3 regions of the Floccifex sp. genome follow, and region 1 is predicted to be linked to each of the others. Evidence: predicted binding sites of a transcription regulator. Region 1 holds the regulator's gene; each other region holds the start of a gene.
What was found. The regulator HrcA, encoded in region 1, represses chaperone genes, less so after heat shock. The targets are predictions, from matches to a motif close to TTTTAGCACTNNNNNNNNNNNAGTGCTAAAA.

Region 1 (6,883 bases):
CCAATTTGGGTATTCTTATTTTATGGAGAAACCGTAGGAGCTTATGCGTTATGTGGTTCAGCTGTTATTATTTTAGCAGTTGTGTTAAATACGATATGGAGTGCAAAGGAGGCTAATTAAGCCTCCTTTACTTGTATAATATTTTTAATATCTTTGACTCGTTGATATTGTTCGTTTGTGATTTGATTGGTAATCAATAAATCGGTTTCATTGAAGCTACAATATTTAAAAGGAGCTTCTTTTTCAAATTTAGATTGATCACATACCGTTATGATTTTCTTAGATTGATTAATAATATGTCTTTTAAAACCAATTTCATGAATTGTATTTGTAGTAAAACCATTACTTCCTAAAATGCCATCGGTTCCAAGAATCGCAACATCAATGTGCATGTGATTTATGATTTCTTCGGCAAAGTGACCATAACAACGAAGCCCTTCATTTAATACACTTCCACCTGCAAAAATAATATTTAAATTCATCTTAGCGCATTCTAAAGCTAAGGGAAGGGAATTGGAAATGATGGTTAAATCTTTTTTCATAGAAATATATGGAATTCCTAAAAGAATGGTACTTCCAGAATCTAAATAAACAACTTGACCGTCTTCTAATTCTTGAAAAGCACGATAAACTATCATCTTTTTATCTTTTTGATTTTCTTGCCAACGAAGATAAACAGGTAATTCACTTAATGAGTTGTCTAAACGAGCATATCCGTGTTCGCGAATGACAATGTTTTGATCTTCTAATTCATTTAAATCATTTCGTAGTGTTTCTGGTGTAATATCTAAAAGCTTGGCAAGTTCAGATATTTTGATACGATTTTCTTTTAATAATATATTACGAATCTTAACTTGACGTTCATCTTTTCTTTTTGACATATTTATTCCTTTATAAAACCAAAAGTAAAATGCTCACCGGTTTGTTTATTATTTCGATAACTAAAACAAGTTTCAATTTCTTTTTTAGTATCCATTGTACTAGGTACAATTTGGGTAATTCCATTGTTTTTTAACATTTGTATACAAAGACCTTGATTGTCTAAATAAGCTTTTTGATGGGGCATATAACGAATAAATGGTTCGACATCAAAGTCTAAATTATGAATCAAATCAATGACTTCCATACCAACTTCCAAAGAATCAAATAAAATACTAGGAGAAAAATAAGCTTTGGTGAATTGGGGATGAAGTAAATCTTTTGATATTAACTCCTTAACAACTTTGTCCACAATTCCTTGTGCAGTGCCTTTCCAACCAGAATGAATTACGCAAACACAAGGAGTGGTTTCATCGACAACTAATACACCAACACAATCCGCTGTGAAGACACCAATTAAAGTATTAGGTTCTGTGGTATATAGAGCATCTACGTTTAGAATACTATCTTCTTTTGTATAAGCACCTTTACCATGATCACAAATAGAAACACGTTGTACATTGGCTGTGTGTTTTTGCCATGGTAAAACCCAATTTTCTAAAGGAAGTGTTTCTTTTTCGAGTTCTTTTCGATTTTTCATAACGTCTTCACTGTTTAAACAAACATGAAGGGCCATATTATTTTGTTCAGGGGCTTTTATATCTTTTAGTGTTGTGGCTCCATATATATTCGTGTTAAGGTGAATGATTTTATTCATTGATATATACCTTTTCTATTTCTCCTATATATACAATATGTAAATCATCATTTGGATAGTTTTTATCATATATTTCTTTAAATAAGAAACTATCTTTTTTTAAGGAATCAACATATAGTTTACGACAAACGAAAACTTCTTTTGCTTGTTTGAACGTAGGTGTTCCTTTTAAATCAATGACATCAAAGTGTACGTTTTCAATTTTATTTTCATCTCTTCCTGATTTTGTTCCTAGGTATGATAATTCTGTATGATGACCTTCAAAGAATGAAATAGAAAAAGTATCGGAAGCGTCAATGAATTCTTTGGTGTATCGTTGTGGACGAATAAAGATAATGGCAATGTCTTTGTTCCATAAATGACCTAAAGCACCCCATGAAGCAGTCATGGTATTGGTTTTTCCTTGGCTGGTAGCACTAATCAAGCACCATTCTTTTCCGATTTTATCAAATGGATTAAATGATAAAGATGATATGTTTGTTTCTTTAAACATAATAAATTCCTCCTTTTTTTATTATTGTATCAGATGGAAAAAGAAAAAAATAATTTTTAGCACTAAAATATTGACGGTGCTAAAAAATATGCTATACTGTTAGCAGACAAAGGTAATGAGTGCTAGATTGGAGGAGCGTATGGGACTAACAAATAGACAAAATGTTATTTTTAAAACAATTGTTGAAGAATTTACTCGTACAGCAGAACCGATTGGCTCGAAAACTTTGATGAATTTATTGGATTTCCCGGTTTCGTCGGCGACAATTCGAAATGAAATGGCAACTTTGGAGAAATGTGGTTTACTAGAAAAAACACATACTTCAAGTGGTCGTATTCCGAGTTCTAAAGGGTATCGGTATTATGTCGAAAACTTAATGGAAACGGATTTGGATGTTCCAACGAAACAGACATTGCAGACTTATTTTTCAAATCGTCATTACTCAATAGATGATGTCATTGATAAGAGTTGTGATATTTTATCGCAGATGACGCATTTAACGAGTATTGTACTGGGTCCTGAATGTGAAGAACAAAAACTTCAAAACATTCAATTAATTCCTATTAATTCAAAAAGTGCTGTTGCGATATTTGTGACAGATCAAGGACATACGGAAAACAAAGTATTCCAGTTCAAAGAAGATGTTTCACTAGAAGATATTCGTAAGTGTACGGATTTATTGAATGATCAATTAATTGGAACGCCAATTAGTCAACTTGAAGAAAAAATGAATGAAATTCATCCTTTGATGGCGGCTAATTTGGTAAGACATGAAGTTTTATTTCAAGCGTTTGTGACAGCGTTTATGAGATTTGCGCAAGAAAAAGTAAAAGTCTCAGGTCGTTCAAATATGTTGTATCATCCAGAATTTAGTGATATGAATCGACTTAAAGAATTCTTGAACACATTGGAAAATGGTCAATTAATTCGTGAGTGGACGCATTCGGAGGAACAAAATGCCATCAGCATTGGAAACAAAAAAGAGCTTTTACAAATTGGTGATTGTTCAGTTATTCGTGCTAAATTCAAGTATTCACAAGGTGAAGAAGGTGAATTGATGGTAGTTGGACCAAATCGTATGCAGTATTCAAAGGTTGTTGGTTTGATGGATTATATGACAAATGTGATTGAAGATATATTTGACGATGATCAAAAAAAGGGAGGTGGAAAGAATGAGTAAAAAAGAAAAAGATGTAAAAGAAACAGTTGAAAAAGAAACTGAAGAAATAAAAGAAGAAACAAAAGAAACAGTTGAAAAAGATGAAAAAGATCTTTTGATTGAAAGCCTTCAAGAAGAGGTTTCAAAATTAAAAAATGATTTTGCTCGTGCATATGCAGATACAGAAAATTTAAAGAAACGCCTAACAAAGGAAGCAGATAATGCCAAGAAATATCGTTTCAAGGATTCGGCTTTAGAGCTTCTTCCAATTGTCGACAACATGGCAATGGCTTTGAAAGTACAAACAGAGGATGAAACGTTATTGAATTATGTAAAGGGATTTGAAATGATTTATAATCAATTCCTTTCTGTACTTGATAAAGAAGGCGTTAAAGAAATTGAAGCAGAAGGAAAACCTTTTGATCACAATACGATGCAAGCTCTTATGCAAGAAAAACAAGAAGGAACAGAATCTGGTATCGTATTAGAAGTTTTACAAAAAGGTTACATGTTAAAAGATAGAATTTTAAGACCGGCCTTAGTAAAGGTTAGTGAATAAAGGAGGAAATTAATATGGCAAAAATTATTGGTATTGACTTAGGTACAACAAATAGTTGTGTTGCAGTAATGGAAGGAAAAGATTGTAAAGTAATTCCTAACCCAGAAGGAAATCGTACAACTCCTAGTGTTGTTGCTTTTAAAGATGGAGAACGTATTGTCGGAGATGCTGCTAAGCGTCAAGCTGTTACAAATCCAAATACAATTAGTTCTATTAAACGTTTAATGGGTACAAATGAAAAAGTTACAGTTGAAGGAAAGAGCTATACTCCACAAGAAGTATCTGCTATGATTCTTCAATACTTAAAAGGATATGCTGAAGATTATTTAGGTGAAAAAGTCACAAAAGCTGTTATCACTGTTCCTGCATATTTCAACGATGCTCAACGTCAAGCAACTAAAGATGCAGGTCGTATTGCTGGATTAGAAGTTGAACGTATTATCAACGAACCAACTGCTGCTGCTTTGGCATATGGTATTGATAAAACAGATAAAGAACAAAAAGTATTAATTTATGACTTAGGTGGAGGAACATTTGATGTTTCTATCTTAGACTTGGCTGATGGTACATTTGAAGTATTATCTACAAACGGAGATACTCATTTAGGTGGAGATGACTTCGACAATGTATTAGTTGACTGGATGATCGATATGTTCAAGAAAGACAACGGTGTTGACTTATCTAAAGACAAGATGGCAATGCAACGTTTAAAAGAAGCAGCTGAAAAAGCTAAGAAAGATTTAAGTGGTGTATCACAAACTCAAATTTCTTTACCATTCATTTCAATGGGAGCTGCTGGTCCTTTACACTTAGATACAACATTAACTCGTGCTAAATTCGATGCTATGACTAAATCATTAGTTGATCGTACATTAATCCCAATCAACAACGCATTAAAAGATGCTGGATTATCTAAAGATGATATCGATCAAGTATTATTAGTAGGTGGTTCTACACGTATTCCTGCTGTTCAAGAAGCTGTACGTAATGCGTTAGGAAAACAACCAAATCATTCAGTTAACCCTGATGAAGCTGTAGCTATGGGTGCTTCTATTCAAGGTGGAGTTATTTCTGGTGATGTAAATGATGTATTATTATTAGACGTAACACCATTATCTTTAGGAATTGAAACAATGGGTGGAGTTATGACTGTATTAATTCCACGTAATACAACAATTCCAACTAGTAAATCACAAGTATTCTCTACTGCAGCTGATAACCAACCTGCCGTTGATATTCGTGTATTACAAGGTGAACGTCCAATGGCAAATGACAACAAAGAATTAGGTAACTTCCAATTAAATGGTATTGCTCCTGCTCGTCGTGGGGTTCCTCAAATTGAAGTTAAATTTGATATTGATGCCAATGGTATCGTACATGTTTCTGCAAAAGATAAAGGAACTGGTAAAGAACAATCAATCACTATTCAAAACTCTAGTGGTTTAAGTGATGAGGAAATCGATCGTATGGTTCGTGAAGCAGAAGAACATAAAGCGGAAGACGACAAACGTAAAGAAGAAATTGATTTACGTAACCGTGCAGAAGGTTTCATTGCTCAAGTTGATTCAACTTTAGAAGACAACAAAGACAAAATCGATGCGAACCAAGCTGAACAAGTTAAACAACTTCGTGATGATTTACAAAAAGCATTAGATGAAAACAACATGGATGAAGTTAAATCTAAATTAGATGCTTTGGAACAAGCTGCACAAATGGCTGCTAGTCAAATGTATCAACAAAATCAAGGTCAAGGATCAAATCCAGATGACGATGTAGTTGATGCTGAATTTACAGAAAAACACTAATAAAAATTAAAAAAGTTCTAGCTTTGCTAGAACTTTGTGGTGCTTAAAGGAGGATTAAACATGGCAGATAATAAAAGAGATTACTATGAGGTTCTTGGGGTATCTAAGGGAGCTTCACAAGATGAAATTAAAAAGGCTTATCGTAAATTGGCCATGAAATATCATCCAGATCGAAATAAAGAACCAGGTGCCGAGGATAAATTTAAAGAAATCAATGAAGCATATGAAGTTTTAAGTGATGAACAAAAACGTAAGGCATATGATCAATATGGATTTGCGGGAGTCGATGGATCTTTTGGACAACAAGGATTCAATCAAGGGTTTTCTGATTTCAGTGGATTTGATGATATTTTCTCATCCTTCTTTGGTGGATCTGGTTTTGGTGGTTCAAGAAGAGCTTCGAATTCACCTCGAGCTGGTCAAGATCGCTATATGCAATTGCACATTGATTTCATGGATGCGATTAAAGGAAAGACAGAAACAATTTCTTTGGATGTAGATGAACAATGTCCAAATTGTAAAGGAACAGGAGCACAAAGTCCAAGTGACATTGTAACTTGTAGTCGTTGTAATGGTTCTGGATATGTTGTAACGCAACAACAAAGTTTATTTGGTGTTGTTCAACAACAAAGTGTTTGTCCAGAATGTAAAGGAACAGGAAAACGTGTTACACGTAAGTGTCATACTTGTAATGGAATGGGATATGAACACAAGAAAGTTAAAGTGGATATCAAAATTCCAGCTGGAATTCAATCAGGACAACAACTTCGTATTCGTGGAAAAGGGGAACGTGGACAAAATGGTGGCCCAAACGGAGATTTATATGTAGAAATCTTAGTTCGTTCTCATCCTACATTTAAACGTGATGGAAATAATATCAATATTTCGGTTCCTATTAGTGCATTAGATGCGATTTTAGGATGTAAAATTGATGTTCCAACTGTATATGGAGAATGTGAATTAAATATTCCAGAAGGAACACAACCTAATACACGTTTTAAATTAGCTGGAAAAGGTGTTAAAACAGCACGTGGTACAGGAGATCAATTTGTAGAAGTCTCAATTGAAATTCCTAAGAAACTTACTCGTAAAGAACGTGAATTATATGAAGAACTTCGTGATGGACAATCAGAATCTGTTTTTGATCGTTTTAAACGTGCTTTTAAATAGGGAGTCATCCCTATTTTTTTTGTATTTTCAAAAAGTAATATCGTTTTACAGTGTTCGTTAT
Region 2 (6,883 bases), on a different contig from region 1:
ACAAAGTATGTATCTGTGCTTTAACTTTTTTCGATGATACCAAATCAATTGAAGATTGGAATAAACAATTTAAAAAAGGACAAGGATATTTTTATCGTTTATATAACGATGTATTTCATAAATACGGGATATCAAACATTGAATGGATTCAATACTATGAAGATAGCTATGAACAAATGAAACAAAAAATTGAAAATAGTACGGTTTTATATATTCCAGGTGGAGCTCCTGACTTATTTATGAAACGAATAAAAGAATGTCGTTTAAAAAAAGTTATCAAAAATTATAAAGGAACGATTATTGGTGTGAGTGCTGGGGCAATGGTACAACTGAATCAATATCACATTACTCCTGATGATGAATATCCTGAATTCAAATATTTAAATGGACTTGGTTTTGTTTCTGATTTTGATATTGAAGTTCACTATAATGCCAGTAACCATCAAAAGAAATATATTCAAAAAGTTAAAGACGAAAAACAATTACCAATCTATGGAATATATGAAACAGGTGGTATTGTTTGTGCAGAAAAAATGGAATTATTTGGAAAGGTGGTTGAGCTATGAAAAAAATATTAGTTGTTTTAATGTGCTTTTTATTGAGTGGTTGTTCTTTGTTTCAATCCAAAATAAATGACATTAAAGGAAACTTGATTGGGAATGGATATACGATTTATACATACGATAACTATGGAAATGAAGTTCTTCAAACATCGGGCTCAAAAATCAGTATTACCGGAAATCCAATCGAACAAACGAGTTATGATGAAGATGGTAGTGTGGAAACAAGTTATGAATTATCAAGTGTAATCACAATTACCATTGATGGAAAAGAAATGGAATCTTGTGGGGATACTTGTATATTTGAACAAAAGGGATTAACTCCAGATGTAGATTTCATATCTGAAAGCATTGATAGTTCTTCAAATTCTATTATGGATGCTTCTTCTGTTTCAAGATTTATCAACAAGTATAAAAATATGTTTGGGAAATCAAGAGTGGTAGTTATCAAATCGCAATTAGGACAACCTATTGTAGCGTATTCAGGTGATAAAGTGTATTGGGAAATACCAGAAGATCTTCCGAAAATGACGAAATTAATGATTGATGGAAAAGCGTTATATATTCATCGAGCTAATTTTCAAATTATTGATAAAGATTTATTAAATTAAAAGACCACGATTTTTGTCGTGGTCTTGATTTGTTATTCAATTGGAATATATCTTGTCTCATCAACACGTTTAGGTGCTTCTTTAGGAAGAACAATCTTCAATTCACCATTATCGAATGAAGCTTTGACATCTTCTTGACGAACATTTTCACCTACATAGAATGAACGAGCATATGATCCGCTGAAACGTTCTTTACGAACAATACGTCCATTTTCATCTTTGTTTTCAGTGCTATTAGAAGTCTTGGCACCAACTTTCAAATATCCGTTCTTTAATTCCATTTGGATATTTTCTTTTTTGACACCTGGCATTTCGATAGACAATTCATAGTTATTGTCTTTTTCTACGATATCAGTTTTCATAAAATCACTGTTCGAAGAACCTGTAAAGAAATCATCAAATAAATCAAATGTTGGATAGTACATCATAATAATCGCCTCCAGTTTTTATGCAAACAAAATAATGAAACTATCACTTTGTTTATTGTTGTATATTCACAAAGGATTAAGTATTTCCTTTGACATTGTTATTATAACACTATAGTTAGCACTGTCAATAGTTAAGTGCTAAAAAATGTGATAAAGTAGTTGATAAATTTACAAGTATTTATTCTTCAAAGGATCCAGTATATAAGCGATAATATACACCTTTTTGAGCCATTAAATCATCGTGATTTCCTCTTTCAATGATTTTTCCATTATCTAATACCATAATCGCATTGGCATTCTGAATCGTACTTAAACGATGGGCAATCACAAATACCGTTCTTCCGGCCATTAATTTATCCATACCTTCTTGAACGATTTTTTCAGTATGTGTATCAATAGAACTTGTAGCTTCATCTAAAATTAGAACTGGTGGATTGGCCACAGCTGCACGAGCAATTGACAACAATTGTTTTTGTCCTTGTGATAAAGTTTCTTGTCCAGCAACGATTTGGGTATTATAGCCATGTTCTAAGTGTTTAATGAAATCGTGTGCATTGGCAAGTTTACTAGCCGCAATGCATTGTTCATCTGTGGCTTCTAAGTTACCATAGCGAATATTGTCCATGATGGTTCCAGTAAATAAGTTCACATCTTGAAGAACAATTCCTAGAGAATGACGTAAATCATCTTTCTTTATTAACTTCACATCAATTCCATCATAAGTAATAGAACCTTCTTGAATATCATAAAAACGATTAATTAAGTTAGTGATTGTTGTTTTACCGGCACCTGTTGCTCCAACAAAGGCAATTTTTTGTCCCGGTTTGGCAAATAAGGAAATATCGTGTAAAACTGTTTTCTTATCGTTGTATCCAAACGTGACATGATTAAATCGTACATCTCCTTTTAAAGGAACAAGTTGAATGGAACCATCATTGTGTACATGACGCCAAGCCCAATGACCAGTTTGTTCATGACATTCAACCAATGATTCATTTTCTTTTTTAACGTTGACTAAGGTTACCGTTCCATTATCGGTTTCAGGAGTTTCATCAATTAGATCATAAATACGTTTGGCTCCGGCACTTGCCATAATAATGGAATTTAATTGTTGTGATACTTGGTTAATGGGTCCATTAAATGAACGATTCAACTGTACAAAGGAAACAATAATACCTACTGTAATACCAGCTTTTCCGTTGATTGCTAAAATAGAACCAACAATGGCAACGACGACATAAGATAAATAACCAATGTTTCCTAAAATAGGCATTAAAATATTGGCATAGGTATTGGCATTTCGACTGGCTTCACATAGTTGATTATTAACTTTTTTGAAATCTGAGATGGATTGTTTTTCGTGATTAAAGACTTTGATGACTTTTGTTCCTTCAATCATTTCTTCGATAAATCCATTGACTTGTCCTAGTTCTCTTTGTTGAGCGTTAAAATACTTTCCAGATAAGCCGGTTACTTTTTTAGAAATAAAGATACAAAGTAAAGAAAACGCAATTGTTATAATAGCTAAAATGGGACTCATCACAAACATGGAAATTGCTACGGCAATAATGGTTACGAATGATGAAAATAAATTGGGAATGCTTTGGGAGATAAATTGTCTTAGTGCATCCACATCATTTGTATAAACGGACATAATATCGCCATGGGCATGGGTATCAAAATATTGAATAGGAAGTGATTCCATATGGATGAATAATTTTTTTCGTATATTGTTTAGTGTACCCAAAGCTACATTCAACATTAAACGATTCCATAAATAAGAAGATAGAACACCAATTAAATAGATACACGCTAATTTGGATAAAGCGGAAAATAGTGGCATATAATCTGGTGTTTCTTGACTTAACATAGGAACAATATACACATCAACTAAACTTTTAATAAAAGTATTTCCTATGACTCCGGTAATAGATGAAATTAATATTAAAATAATTACTATAAAGGCTAACAATTTATAATTTGAAATCACTTCTTTTAAAACACGAAATAAACTTGAAAAATTAGGTTTCTTTTTATTGTTCATCAAAGTCGCCTCCTTTTTGTTGCGCTAAATACGTATCACGATAAGCTTCACAAGTATTTAACAATTGTTCATGACATCCTTTCGCAATGATTTTACCATCATCAATCACAATGATTTGATCAGCATCTTGAATGGACGAAACACGTTGCGAAATAATAATACGAGTTGTATCCGGTATCTTTTCCATAAAAGCATTACGAATCAAAGCATCGGTTTTGGTATCAACAGCACTTGTCGAGTCATCTAAAATTAAGATTTTAGGTTTCTTTAATAAAGCTCTGGCAATACATAATCGTTGTCTTTGACCACCGGAAACATTGCTTCCACCTTGTTCAATGTGGGTGTTATATTGATGTGGCATTTTATCAATGAATTCACTTGCTTGTGCTAAGTTACACATTTCTTGAATTTCTTCTTCCGTAGCATTTTCATTAGCCCATCGCATATTTTCATTGATGGAACCCGTAAATAAAACATTCTTTTGAAGAACCATGGCCACATTATCACGTAACACTTTTAAATCATAGTTACGGACATCAATACCACCAACTTTTACACTTCCTTTTATCGTGTCATATAAACGAGGAATTAATTGAACAAAACTTGTTTTACCCGATCCTGTTGCTCCTAATATTCCTAGCGTTGTACCAGAATCGACATGAAGATTGATGTCCTCTAATACATATCCTTCATCAACTTGACCGTAATTGAAATAAACATGATCAAAGTCAATACTTCCATCTTTTACTTCTTTTAATCCATTATCTGGAGAAGTAAGTGTGCTTTTAAAATTAATCACTTCACAGACACGTTCACAACTTGAAATAGACATTGTAATCATGACGATGTTCATAGATAACATCATTAATGACATTAAAATATTGTTTACATATGTGAACATCGATAATAGTTCACCTGTTGTCATTGAATTTGAAACAACAAGATGAGCTCCAAACCATGAGATGGCTAATATACAACAATACACGGTAAACTGCATTGATGGATTATTAAAAATCAATATTTTTTCAGCTGCTTTTTGTAGATTATAAACATCATCACTGGCTTGAGTGAATTTTTCTTTTTCGTGTTCTTCTCGAACAAAAGATTTCACAACACGAATACCAGAAATATTTTCTTGTACCGAAGAGTTTAAATTATCAATCTTTTTAAACATTTTTTTAAATTTAGGATGAACTCTTGTAGATACTAAAAACAACACAATTCCCAAAAAAACAATCGCAAACACAAAGATAATAGATAATTTGGCATTAATACGAAAAGCCATAAAAAGGGCAAAACACAACATTAATGGAGAACGTACCATGGTACGAATAATATTCATATACGCATTTTGAATATTCATAACATCGGTTGTCATACGAGTGATTAAACTACCAGTTGAGAAGTAGTCAATATCACTAAAGGAAAAATTTTGGATGTTTTCGTATTCTGCTTCACGTAGATTTTTCGCAAATCCACTGGCGGCAACCGCTGCATATTTTCCACTTAATGCACCGGCAATTAAAGAAATAAGAGCACAGAAAATCATGTATAATCCAATTTTAAAGATGATATTCATATCACCATTGGATATTCCTAAATCTACTAAATCGGCCATTAAATAAGGAATATAAACTTCCATAATAACTTCAATGGATACATAAATCATGGATTTGAGGGATGCGGATTTGTATTCTTTTATATAATTCATTAAAGTCTTAATCATTCAATTTCCTCCTTTGTGAGATTATTTAAAGCTTTATTGATGTATTTAAGAAAATCATCGGCTTCTTGTTTAGTGAAACCCTTTAATAGAATATTCTCATTTTCTTCAATTTGATTTTCTACCATGGATAAGACATCTCTAGCTTTGTCTTGAAGAATAATTTGTTTAGCTCGTTTATCATTTGGATTTGAAATCCGTTTAATGTAGCCTTTTTGTTCTAAACGATTTAATAAACCAGTAACAGTGGGATTCGAAATTTGAAATGCCTTTTCTAAATCTTTTTGAACAACGTATTCATGTTCATGTAACGACAGATAATGTAGAATATCGCTTTGCGATTTAGTTAGATCAATTTCTTTTAACTTTTCGTCTACTTTATTTTTTAGATTTCGACTAATCATATTGATATATAAACCATATTGATCACTCATATATTTTCTCCTTTCATAGCACGCTATATAATAGCATGCTATATAAATATATGCAATTGCGAAATCACATTATTTTGATACAATAAAGCTATGAAAAAAAATGAAGAATATATTGTGACGTGTATTGATGAAACACGCTTAGGATCAGGAATTGTAAAAATAGATGATCAAGTCGTATTTGTGAATGATATGATCAAAGATGAAGTAGGGAAGATTAAAATACTAAAAGTAAAGAAAAACTACGCTTATGGAAAATTAATAGAAAGAATGACAACAAGTCCATATCGCATTGAACCACTTTGTCCTTATAAAACATGTGGTGGATGTCAATATCAATTTGTGGATTATTCTTATCAACTACAAATGAAGACAAAACAAATGAGCGAATTATTTCATCGTCAAGTTGATGAATCGATTGAGGTACTAGATACCTTAGGATCTCAAGAACCTTATTATTATCGAAACAAAGCACAATTTCCTGTTCAAGTAAAAGACAACAAAATATTAATGGGATTTTATCGTCAACATTCCAATGACATTGTTCCTTGTAAAGAGTGTAAAATTCAATCTCATATGATTAATGAAATATATCAGTGGCTACAAAAACATTTATCATTTGCCCAAGCTAAACAACTACGTCATGTGTTTATACGGAATTCAAAAACAGAAGCACAAGTTGTCTTTATTGGGAAAAGTGAACAAAAATTTGATGGTTTAGTAAAAGATTTAGTTGAAGCATTTCCTAATATTACTAGTGTTGTATTCAACTATAACACGCGTAATGATAATGTCATTTTAGGGGATGAATATAAAGTATTGTATGGAAGAGATTATATTTATGAGTCGTGTATGTCTCATTCCATTCAACTTCATTTTAAATCTTTTTTTCAAGTAAATCCCAAACAAATGGAAACATTATATCAATGTGCTATTGACATGGCTAATTTAAATGGAAACCAAAAATGCATTGACTTATATTCTGGAACAGGAACGATAGCTCTAGCTATTTCTGATTATGTTAAAGAAGTAACAGGAGTCGAAATTGTACAAGAAGCCGTTGATAATGCCAATGTGAATAAAGAA
Region 3 (6,883 bases), on a different contig from region 1:
TAGTGTCGCATCCGATGTGACTTTTCCCATATTATGAAACAATGCACTACAAATCTCATTTCTACTTACTACTCTAGGATATGATTTAAATAAACATTCTAATATAACCGTATCGGTAATTGTTAACTCAAATTCTTCTTCATTTATGACTAATTTTTTATGTTGTTTATACAAGCATGCATCTTTCAGTTTATAAATTTCATTATATTTTCCTGCTCTTTTTAAAACTGCTTCTATTTTAGCTAACAACACTTTTAATCGAAATGGTTTTTCAATATAATCATCCGCTTGTAACGCAAACCCTTTTAATATGCTTGTTTCTTGGGTATCCGATGAAATAAAAATAATGGGATCATGACTAAATTGACGAATATAACTACAAAGTTCCATTCCACTTCCATCAGGTAATCGATTATCTAACAAGAAACAATCATATGGTTTTTGTATTTCATTATATGCTTGTTTACAGTTGTAACAAATCATTGTTTCATATTGATGTTGTTCTAATATTTCAGAAAGCGTAAGCGCTAATTCTTTATCATCTTCTACAATTAATATTCTCATAATCAATTCTTCCTAGTTCTAAATTGATTTTATTATACATCATTTCTTAGTTATATTTAAAAGTAAAACATTAATTATCAACTATTTACAATATTAACAATATATGTTATATAATAACTAAAGATGATATTAAGAAAAGGAGAATCACAATGAACTATGATACTATAAAGATTGATAAAACAGATGATACATTCGAAATCAATAATATTATTTATTCAAAAGCAGATATTCAATCAATAAAACAATTAAATATTGAAGCTCAATTTATCAATGATGATCATGAATGTCAACATATTGTACTTGATCAATTTGCACAAACTGGTATCTTCACAAATCCTAAATTTTATATTGTTCTTATCATTAAAATAAATAATTGTGACTATAAGATTATGATTTCAAAGAAACCTGTATATTATGGTTCAAATCAGTACATTTCCGATAAAAAAGAAGTTGAAGATATAATAAAGAAATTAAAAGAATAACTGAATATAATTTAGACTCTGTGTATATAACTCAGAGTCTTTTCAATATAAAAAATCCAAAGTCAAAATAACCTTGGATCATTAAAACAATATTGGTGAGGCCGATGAGACTTGAACTCACACGGGATATCCCACTACCCCCTCAAAGTAGCGTGTCTGCCATTCCACCACGGCCTCGTAAAATCAATGATACATCAATTCTAAAAAAAAACAACAGATTTTATCTGCTGTTTCTGATTTTATTCAATTTATATATAGAAGGACGACACACTAATTCAAAGTCTCCTACAAGTTCTTCTACATGTCCAGGGAATCCTTTTTTAAAAGCATAAACACCATAGTTTTCATCTTTCGGATCAAAGTTTCCACTAATACCATAGAAATTATATTTCTTATATCCTAGATCCATTGCTTCATTGATTACATGCCATTGAATCGCATAAGACGCATAGAAATCACGGAATTGTTCATAGGCTCCACTTGTCAAATACACAACTTCATCTTGATCATAGATAAACATACTTGCAGCCATAGGAATAATGGAACCATATTCTTTTTCTAGTGAATCAACTTCTTGTAGTTTTTTAGCATTGATTTCAATTGCTTCATCAATGACTTTCTTTTTCTTATTGAACTTTTTACTATTTGGAACTTCTAATAATTTCTCATTGATTTCGTTTAATTCATTATTATTTTGTTCCTTTTCTTTTAGTAAATAATCACGAAGTAAATTTGTATCTAAGTAAGCCAATTTACATTTCAAAGCACCATTATAAGCCATCATCTGATGCTTGTAGAACTCTTTTCCTCTTGTTCCAAACCCTCTTCGTTCACCGGTTTTTTCCATAATATCAACAAATAAATCCAATTCATCAATACCCAATTCACGAACTTGAAGTTGATATTTTATCGTACGATTAATACTCCAACGCGTTTGTTGATGCAAAGCCTTCCAAAGCGATTCTTTGGTATATTGACTTAAATCCATCGCATACATCCAACGAATTGTTTGCATATTTTGATCATAACCAATACTAAATCCTTTATGATTATATCCTTCATTGATGAATTGTTGTACTATTTTGGCATTTGAAAAACCACCTTCGACAACATTTCCTTCTTGGTCTCTTTGTTGATAGAGAATATATGGATCGACAATTAACTGAACTCCACCTTTTTGTTTGATATATTTTTTTAATTCAGAAGTAAAAGTTGAAAATAATTTTTCATTACTATAATCAATTAAAAACCCACGAGGAGCATAATAATAATGAAATAACTTCATCATAGGATATTTAACTAATAAACACGCACAAAGAACTTCTTGACCTTCTTTTATTCCCACTAATTCACATTCAAGTTGTTCCATTTGTTCTAAGTGATATGTATCAATACTATTTAAAAAATTATTATATGGATGGTGTTGCTGAAACTTTGCATATTCTTCTTCTGTTAATTGTACAAAATTCATAGCTTCATCCTCCTTTCACGTATATATGATAATACACTTAAAAAAAACATAAAGCAAAAAAAAGAAGGCATTTGCCTTCTTAATTATTAATACATTTGATTTTGTGGCATTGGTTCTGGTTTATCTTCTTTAATAGCTGCAACACCTGCTTCAGTTGTTAAGAATAAAGCTGAAATACTAGCCGCATTCATTAAAGCATTACGAGTTACTTTAGTAGGATCAATGATTCCTGCATCATACATATCAACCCATTCACCATGTTTTGCATCAAATCCGATGTTTTCACCAGCAATCTTTTGATGAGCAACGATTTCTTCACTATTATATCCAGCATTGTCCGCAATTTGTTCAATTGGTTTCAATAAAGCATCAAATACAACTTTAATACCACGTTGTACATCAACTACATCCGATTTAACTTGGTCTTTTAAAGCAACATAAGCTTTAACTAAGCAAGCTCCACCACCAACAACAACACCTTCACTAACAGCTGCACGTGTTGAGTTTAAAGCATCTTCGATACGTAATTTCTTTTCTTTCAATTCACTTTCAGTAGCAGCTCCAACTTTAATAATGGCAACACCATTTGATAATTTACCTAAACGTTCTGCCATATGTTTTTTATCATAATCAGAAGTTGTTTGTTCCATTTGTGCATGAATTAAATTAACACGTTCTTTAATAGCTTCACTATCACCAGTACCACCAATTAAAGTTGTTGAATCTTTCTTAACAACAGCACGTTTAACTTGTCCTAAATCAGCTAATGTCATATCTTGTAGATTCATACTTAAGTCTTTAGAATAGAAAGTAGCACCAGTTAAAATTGCGATATCTTCTAACATAGCTTTTTGATTATCACCAAATCCCGGAGCTTTAGTGGCTACAACATTGAATGTACCACGTAATTTATTAACAGCTAAAGTTGAAACAACTTCGTTTTCCAAATCATCAGCAATAATCAATAAAGGACGATTTGTTTTAACTAATTGTTCTAAGACAGGTAAAATTTCTTGTAAGTTAGAAATCTTATAGTCAGTAACCATTACATAACAATTATCTAAGATAGCTTCCATTTTTTCACGATCAGAAACCATGTAAGGTGAAACATATCCTTTATCATATTGCATACCTTCAGCAATTTCTAATTCTGTTTCAAATCCATTTGAATCATCTGTTGAAATAACTCCATCACGACCAACTGTATCCATAGCCTTAGCAATGATTTGACCAATTTCAGATGAACCAGAAGAAATAGTCGCAACATTTTCAATATCATGTGTACTTTCTACTTTATGAGAATGATCTAAGATATAATTGGCAATTTCTTTACTAGCCATTTCGATTCCTTCACGCATCAATACTGGATTAGCTCCACGATCAACTTGTTTCAATCCATTTTCAATCATAGCTTGTGCTAAAATAGTAGCTGTTGTTGTTCCATCACCAGCAATGTCATTTGTTTTAGAAGCTACTTCATAAACTAATTTAGCTCCCATATTTTCAAATTTATCATCTAATTCAATTTCTTTTGCGATAGAAACACCATCATTTGTGATTAAAGGTGAACCATATTCTCTTTCCAATACAACATTACGTCCTTTAGGACCTAAAGTAACACGAACCGCATCGGCTAATGTGTTAACCCCTTTTAACATTGATTCACGAGCATCTTTTGAAAAACGTACTTCTTTTGCCATAACCATTCCTCCTAACAATTAACTGCGATAATGTCTTCGTCTTTAATTACGATATATTCATGATCATTATCTTTTACGGTTGTTCCAGCATAATCACGATATAAGACTTCATCGCCTTCTTTGTAGCAAGCTTCTTTAATATCGCTACCTAGAGCGATTACTTTGGCAAATTTTGATTTTTCCTTTGTACTTGTCAAAATAATTCCTGAAGCTGTGGTACTTTCTTCCTCAATTTTTTCTAATAATACATAGTCATGTAAAGGCTTTAACATAAGCGTTCCTCCCTTTTATAATTAGCACTCTTTTAGCACTCTCTATTCCTAAGTGCTAATTGTATTATACTCACTTTTACACATACTTCAAGCAAAAACACCTTATTTTTTTAAAAAAAAGGTTACCTATTGGCAACCTCCACAACCACCTGAACAAGAAGAACAAGATGAACCACAAGAATGCATTGAAGTAATTACTAAATTTCCATCTTCCGCATCCAAAGTGATGTCTTCTAATAATCGAGCAGTTTCTTCTGACATATCTACATACAATCCATTAATCTGCATTGCATCTGTCACTACAATGCAATCCATACACAAACGAGTTTGACAACCTTCTCCTTGTGTAAAGAACGTAATACAATTCTTATTTTCTTGGTCTAAAATTTGTTCTAGAATTACTTTTGCGCTATCTGTAATTTTCATATTTTACCTCTCAAACGCTATTATTCTACACAATTTACCAATTCTATTCAACAAATAAGCTCTCATTCACTTCGATATTAAATAAAGAAAGGAAATTGATAATATCATCTTTGGCTTCATTTGCTTGAACAAAACGAATATTTTGTTTATCCCAAGTCTTAGCACAAATTTCAGCTGAAGGAACACCTAATGTTTCCGCTCCCACTTCATCAATACGATCTAAAATATCTTGTTGTTGACAAGAATCAATGAATTCCGAAATTTCATTTAAAACATAATCAACTTTCTTTACAGAATCCTTTTTCACAAACAAAGAAGCTTGAGGATATCCATTTAAATCCGATCCACTTTTTTCTTTGAAACTAGCTTGAACATCACTCAAAATAGCTAAATCCATATTGTTTTCTTTACCCTTTGCAATACAGGCTTGTGCTACAGGCATTGCTAATAAAGCACTATCTACTTGTCCTGTCAATAAAGCTTGTTGAGCTTGAGCAACATCTGAATAATACGTTACATCAAGATTCGTTGTATCATAGCTGTAATTGAACACAAGTTGAGGCACAGCATTTTCACCAAACGCACCAATACTACCTTGAGTAAAATCTTGTCCATTAGGTCCTACAATATACAAGTTTCCCCAAGTTAAAACACTTTGAAGTTGATACGTTTCACTTGCACCATATAACTTAGCACCTAAATTAGTAGGAGCTACAATAACATCGTATTCCCCATCCTTTTTTGATAACTCAGCTTGCAGAACATCTTGAGACGCATAATCAATTGAAACATTTTCATCATGCGCTAATCCCAACAAAGCAAGTGCAGGTGCACCCGATGGACATAAAATTGATACCGGTTCATCTTCTTGTGCACTACATGCACTAAAGGAAAGAGCCAATAAACCAGCTAGTCCCATCTTCATAAATTTTTTAAACATTTTTTAACCCTCCTGTATTTCTAACCAAACAAAAGGCGAGTTAATCCATTTTCGTTAAGATTGTTTTGGAACTAATTCCATGGAGTCGACCAATTTTACCAGAAATCATATTTATCGTATCCATATCTGCATCTAAGGCAATACTAATGATACTTACATTCTTTTCTTTATAAGGAATACCCATTCTTCCGATAATAAATTGACTATATTCATGTAAAATGCAGTTCAATTGTTCCACTGAATCTGGATTTTTCACAAGGATGCCAATTAAAGCGACTTTTGATTCCATAAAACCCTCCCATCGTATCTTTCATCTCAACTCTGTTTTGATGTTAGAAACAATACTATTTTATACGAAGCATAAAAAAATAGCGAGTATAAAACTCACTATTTCCATAAAGCTTTAGTTGCGACTTCTTCTTTAAAGTTATTTACAGCTTCCATCAAATCCACTGTAACTTGTTCTTTTGACCCAGACTTACGAATTGTAACCGTACGATTTTCCATGTCTTTTTCACCAACAACCAATTCATAAGGAATTTTCTTAATTTGTGCTTCACGAACACGATAACCCAATTTTTCATTGCGATCATCTAATTGAACACGCATTCCAGCTTCTTTTAATAATCCCACAACTTCGTTCGCATAAGCTAAGTGTTTTTCAACATGAACAGGAATTACATCAAATTGTACTGGAGCTAACCACAATGGGAAATGACCCGCAAAGTGTTCAATTAAGATACCCATGAAACGTTCAATTGAACCATAGATAACACGGTGAAGCATAATTGGTGTTTGTTTCTTTCCTTCACTGTCTACATAAGTACATTCAAAACGTTCAGGTAAATTCATATCCAATTGGATTGTTCCACATTGCCAATCTCTTCCTAAACTATCTTTAATATGGATATCTAATTTAGGACCATAGAAAGCTCCATCTCCTGGATTAACAACATATTCTTTACCCGCATGAACACACGCATTAGCCAATGCTTTTTCAGATTGTTCCCAAATTTCTAAAGAACCAA

Region 2: ACI313_RS08525 (Hsp20/alpha crystallin family protein) is a predicted target of HrcA. The motif match lies at 1,713-1,743, and genes of this name have one in related genera.
Region 3: ACI313_RS07205 (co-chaperone GroES) is a predicted target of HrcA. The motif match lies at 4,520-4,550, and genes of this name have one in related genera.

The regions. Positions count from the first base shown of each region.
Region 1 covers NZ_JBJEEX010000055.1:23,504-30,386, forward strand. Annotated here, with positions in the region: gene ACI313_RS03600 (DMT family transporter) at 1-120, shown strand, start outside; gene ACI313_RS03605 (DeoR/GlpR family DNA-binding transcription regulator) at 117-881, opposite strand; gene ACI313_RS03610 (polyphenol oxidase family protein) at 884-1,636, opposite strand; gene ACI313_RS03615 (flavin reductase) at 1,629-2,129, opposite strand; gene hrcA (heat-inducible transcriptional repressor HrcA) at 2,269-3,309, shown strand; gene grpE (nucleotide exchange factor GrpE) at 3,302-3,847, shown strand; gene dnaK (molecular chaperone DnaK) at 3,862-5,652, shown strand; gene dnaJ (molecular chaperone DnaJ) at 5,713-6,822, shown strand.
Region 2 covers NZ_JBJEEX010000130.1:1,236-8,118, reverse strand. Annotated here, with positions in the region: gene ACI313_RS08535 (Type 1 glutamine amidotransferase-like domain-containing protein) at 1-566, shown strand, start outside; gene ACI313_RS08530 (DUF5052 family protein) at 563-1,171, shown strand; gene ACI313_RS08525 (Hsp20/alpha crystallin family protein) at 1,204-1,599, opposite strand; gene ACI313_RS08520 (ABC transporter ATP-binding protein) at 1,778-3,643, opposite strand; gene ACI313_RS08515 (ABC transporter ATP-binding protein) at 3,633-5,369, opposite strand; gene ACI313_RS08510 (MarR family winged helix-turn-helix transcriptional regulator) at 5,366-5,800, opposite strand; gene rlmD (23S rRNA (uracil(1939)-C(5))-methyltransferase RlmD) at 5,891-6,883, shown strand, end outside.
Region 3 covers NZ_JBJEEX010000116.1:18,616-25,498, reverse strand. Annotated here, with positions in the region: gene ACI313_RS07230 (response regulator transcription factor) at 1-564, opposite strand, end outside; gene ACI313_RS07225 (hypothetical protein) at 714-1,046, shown strand; tRNA gene ACI313_RS07220 (tRNA-Leu) at 1,140-1,223, opposite strand; gene ACI313_RS07215 (peptidoglycan bridge formation glycyltransferase FemA/FemB family protein) at 1,267-2,517, opposite strand; gene groL (chaperonin GroEL) at 2,604-4,217, opposite strand; gene ACI313_RS07205 (co-chaperone GroES) at 4,229-4,489, opposite strand; gene ACI313_RS07200 (hypothetical protein) at 4,616-4,915, opposite strand; gene ACI313_RS07195 (hypothetical protein) at 4,959-5,855, opposite strand; gene ACI313_RS07190 (TM1266 family iron-only hydrogenase system putative regulator) at 5,896-6,144, opposite strand; gene thrS (threonine--tRNA ligase) at 6,243-6,883, opposite strand, start outside.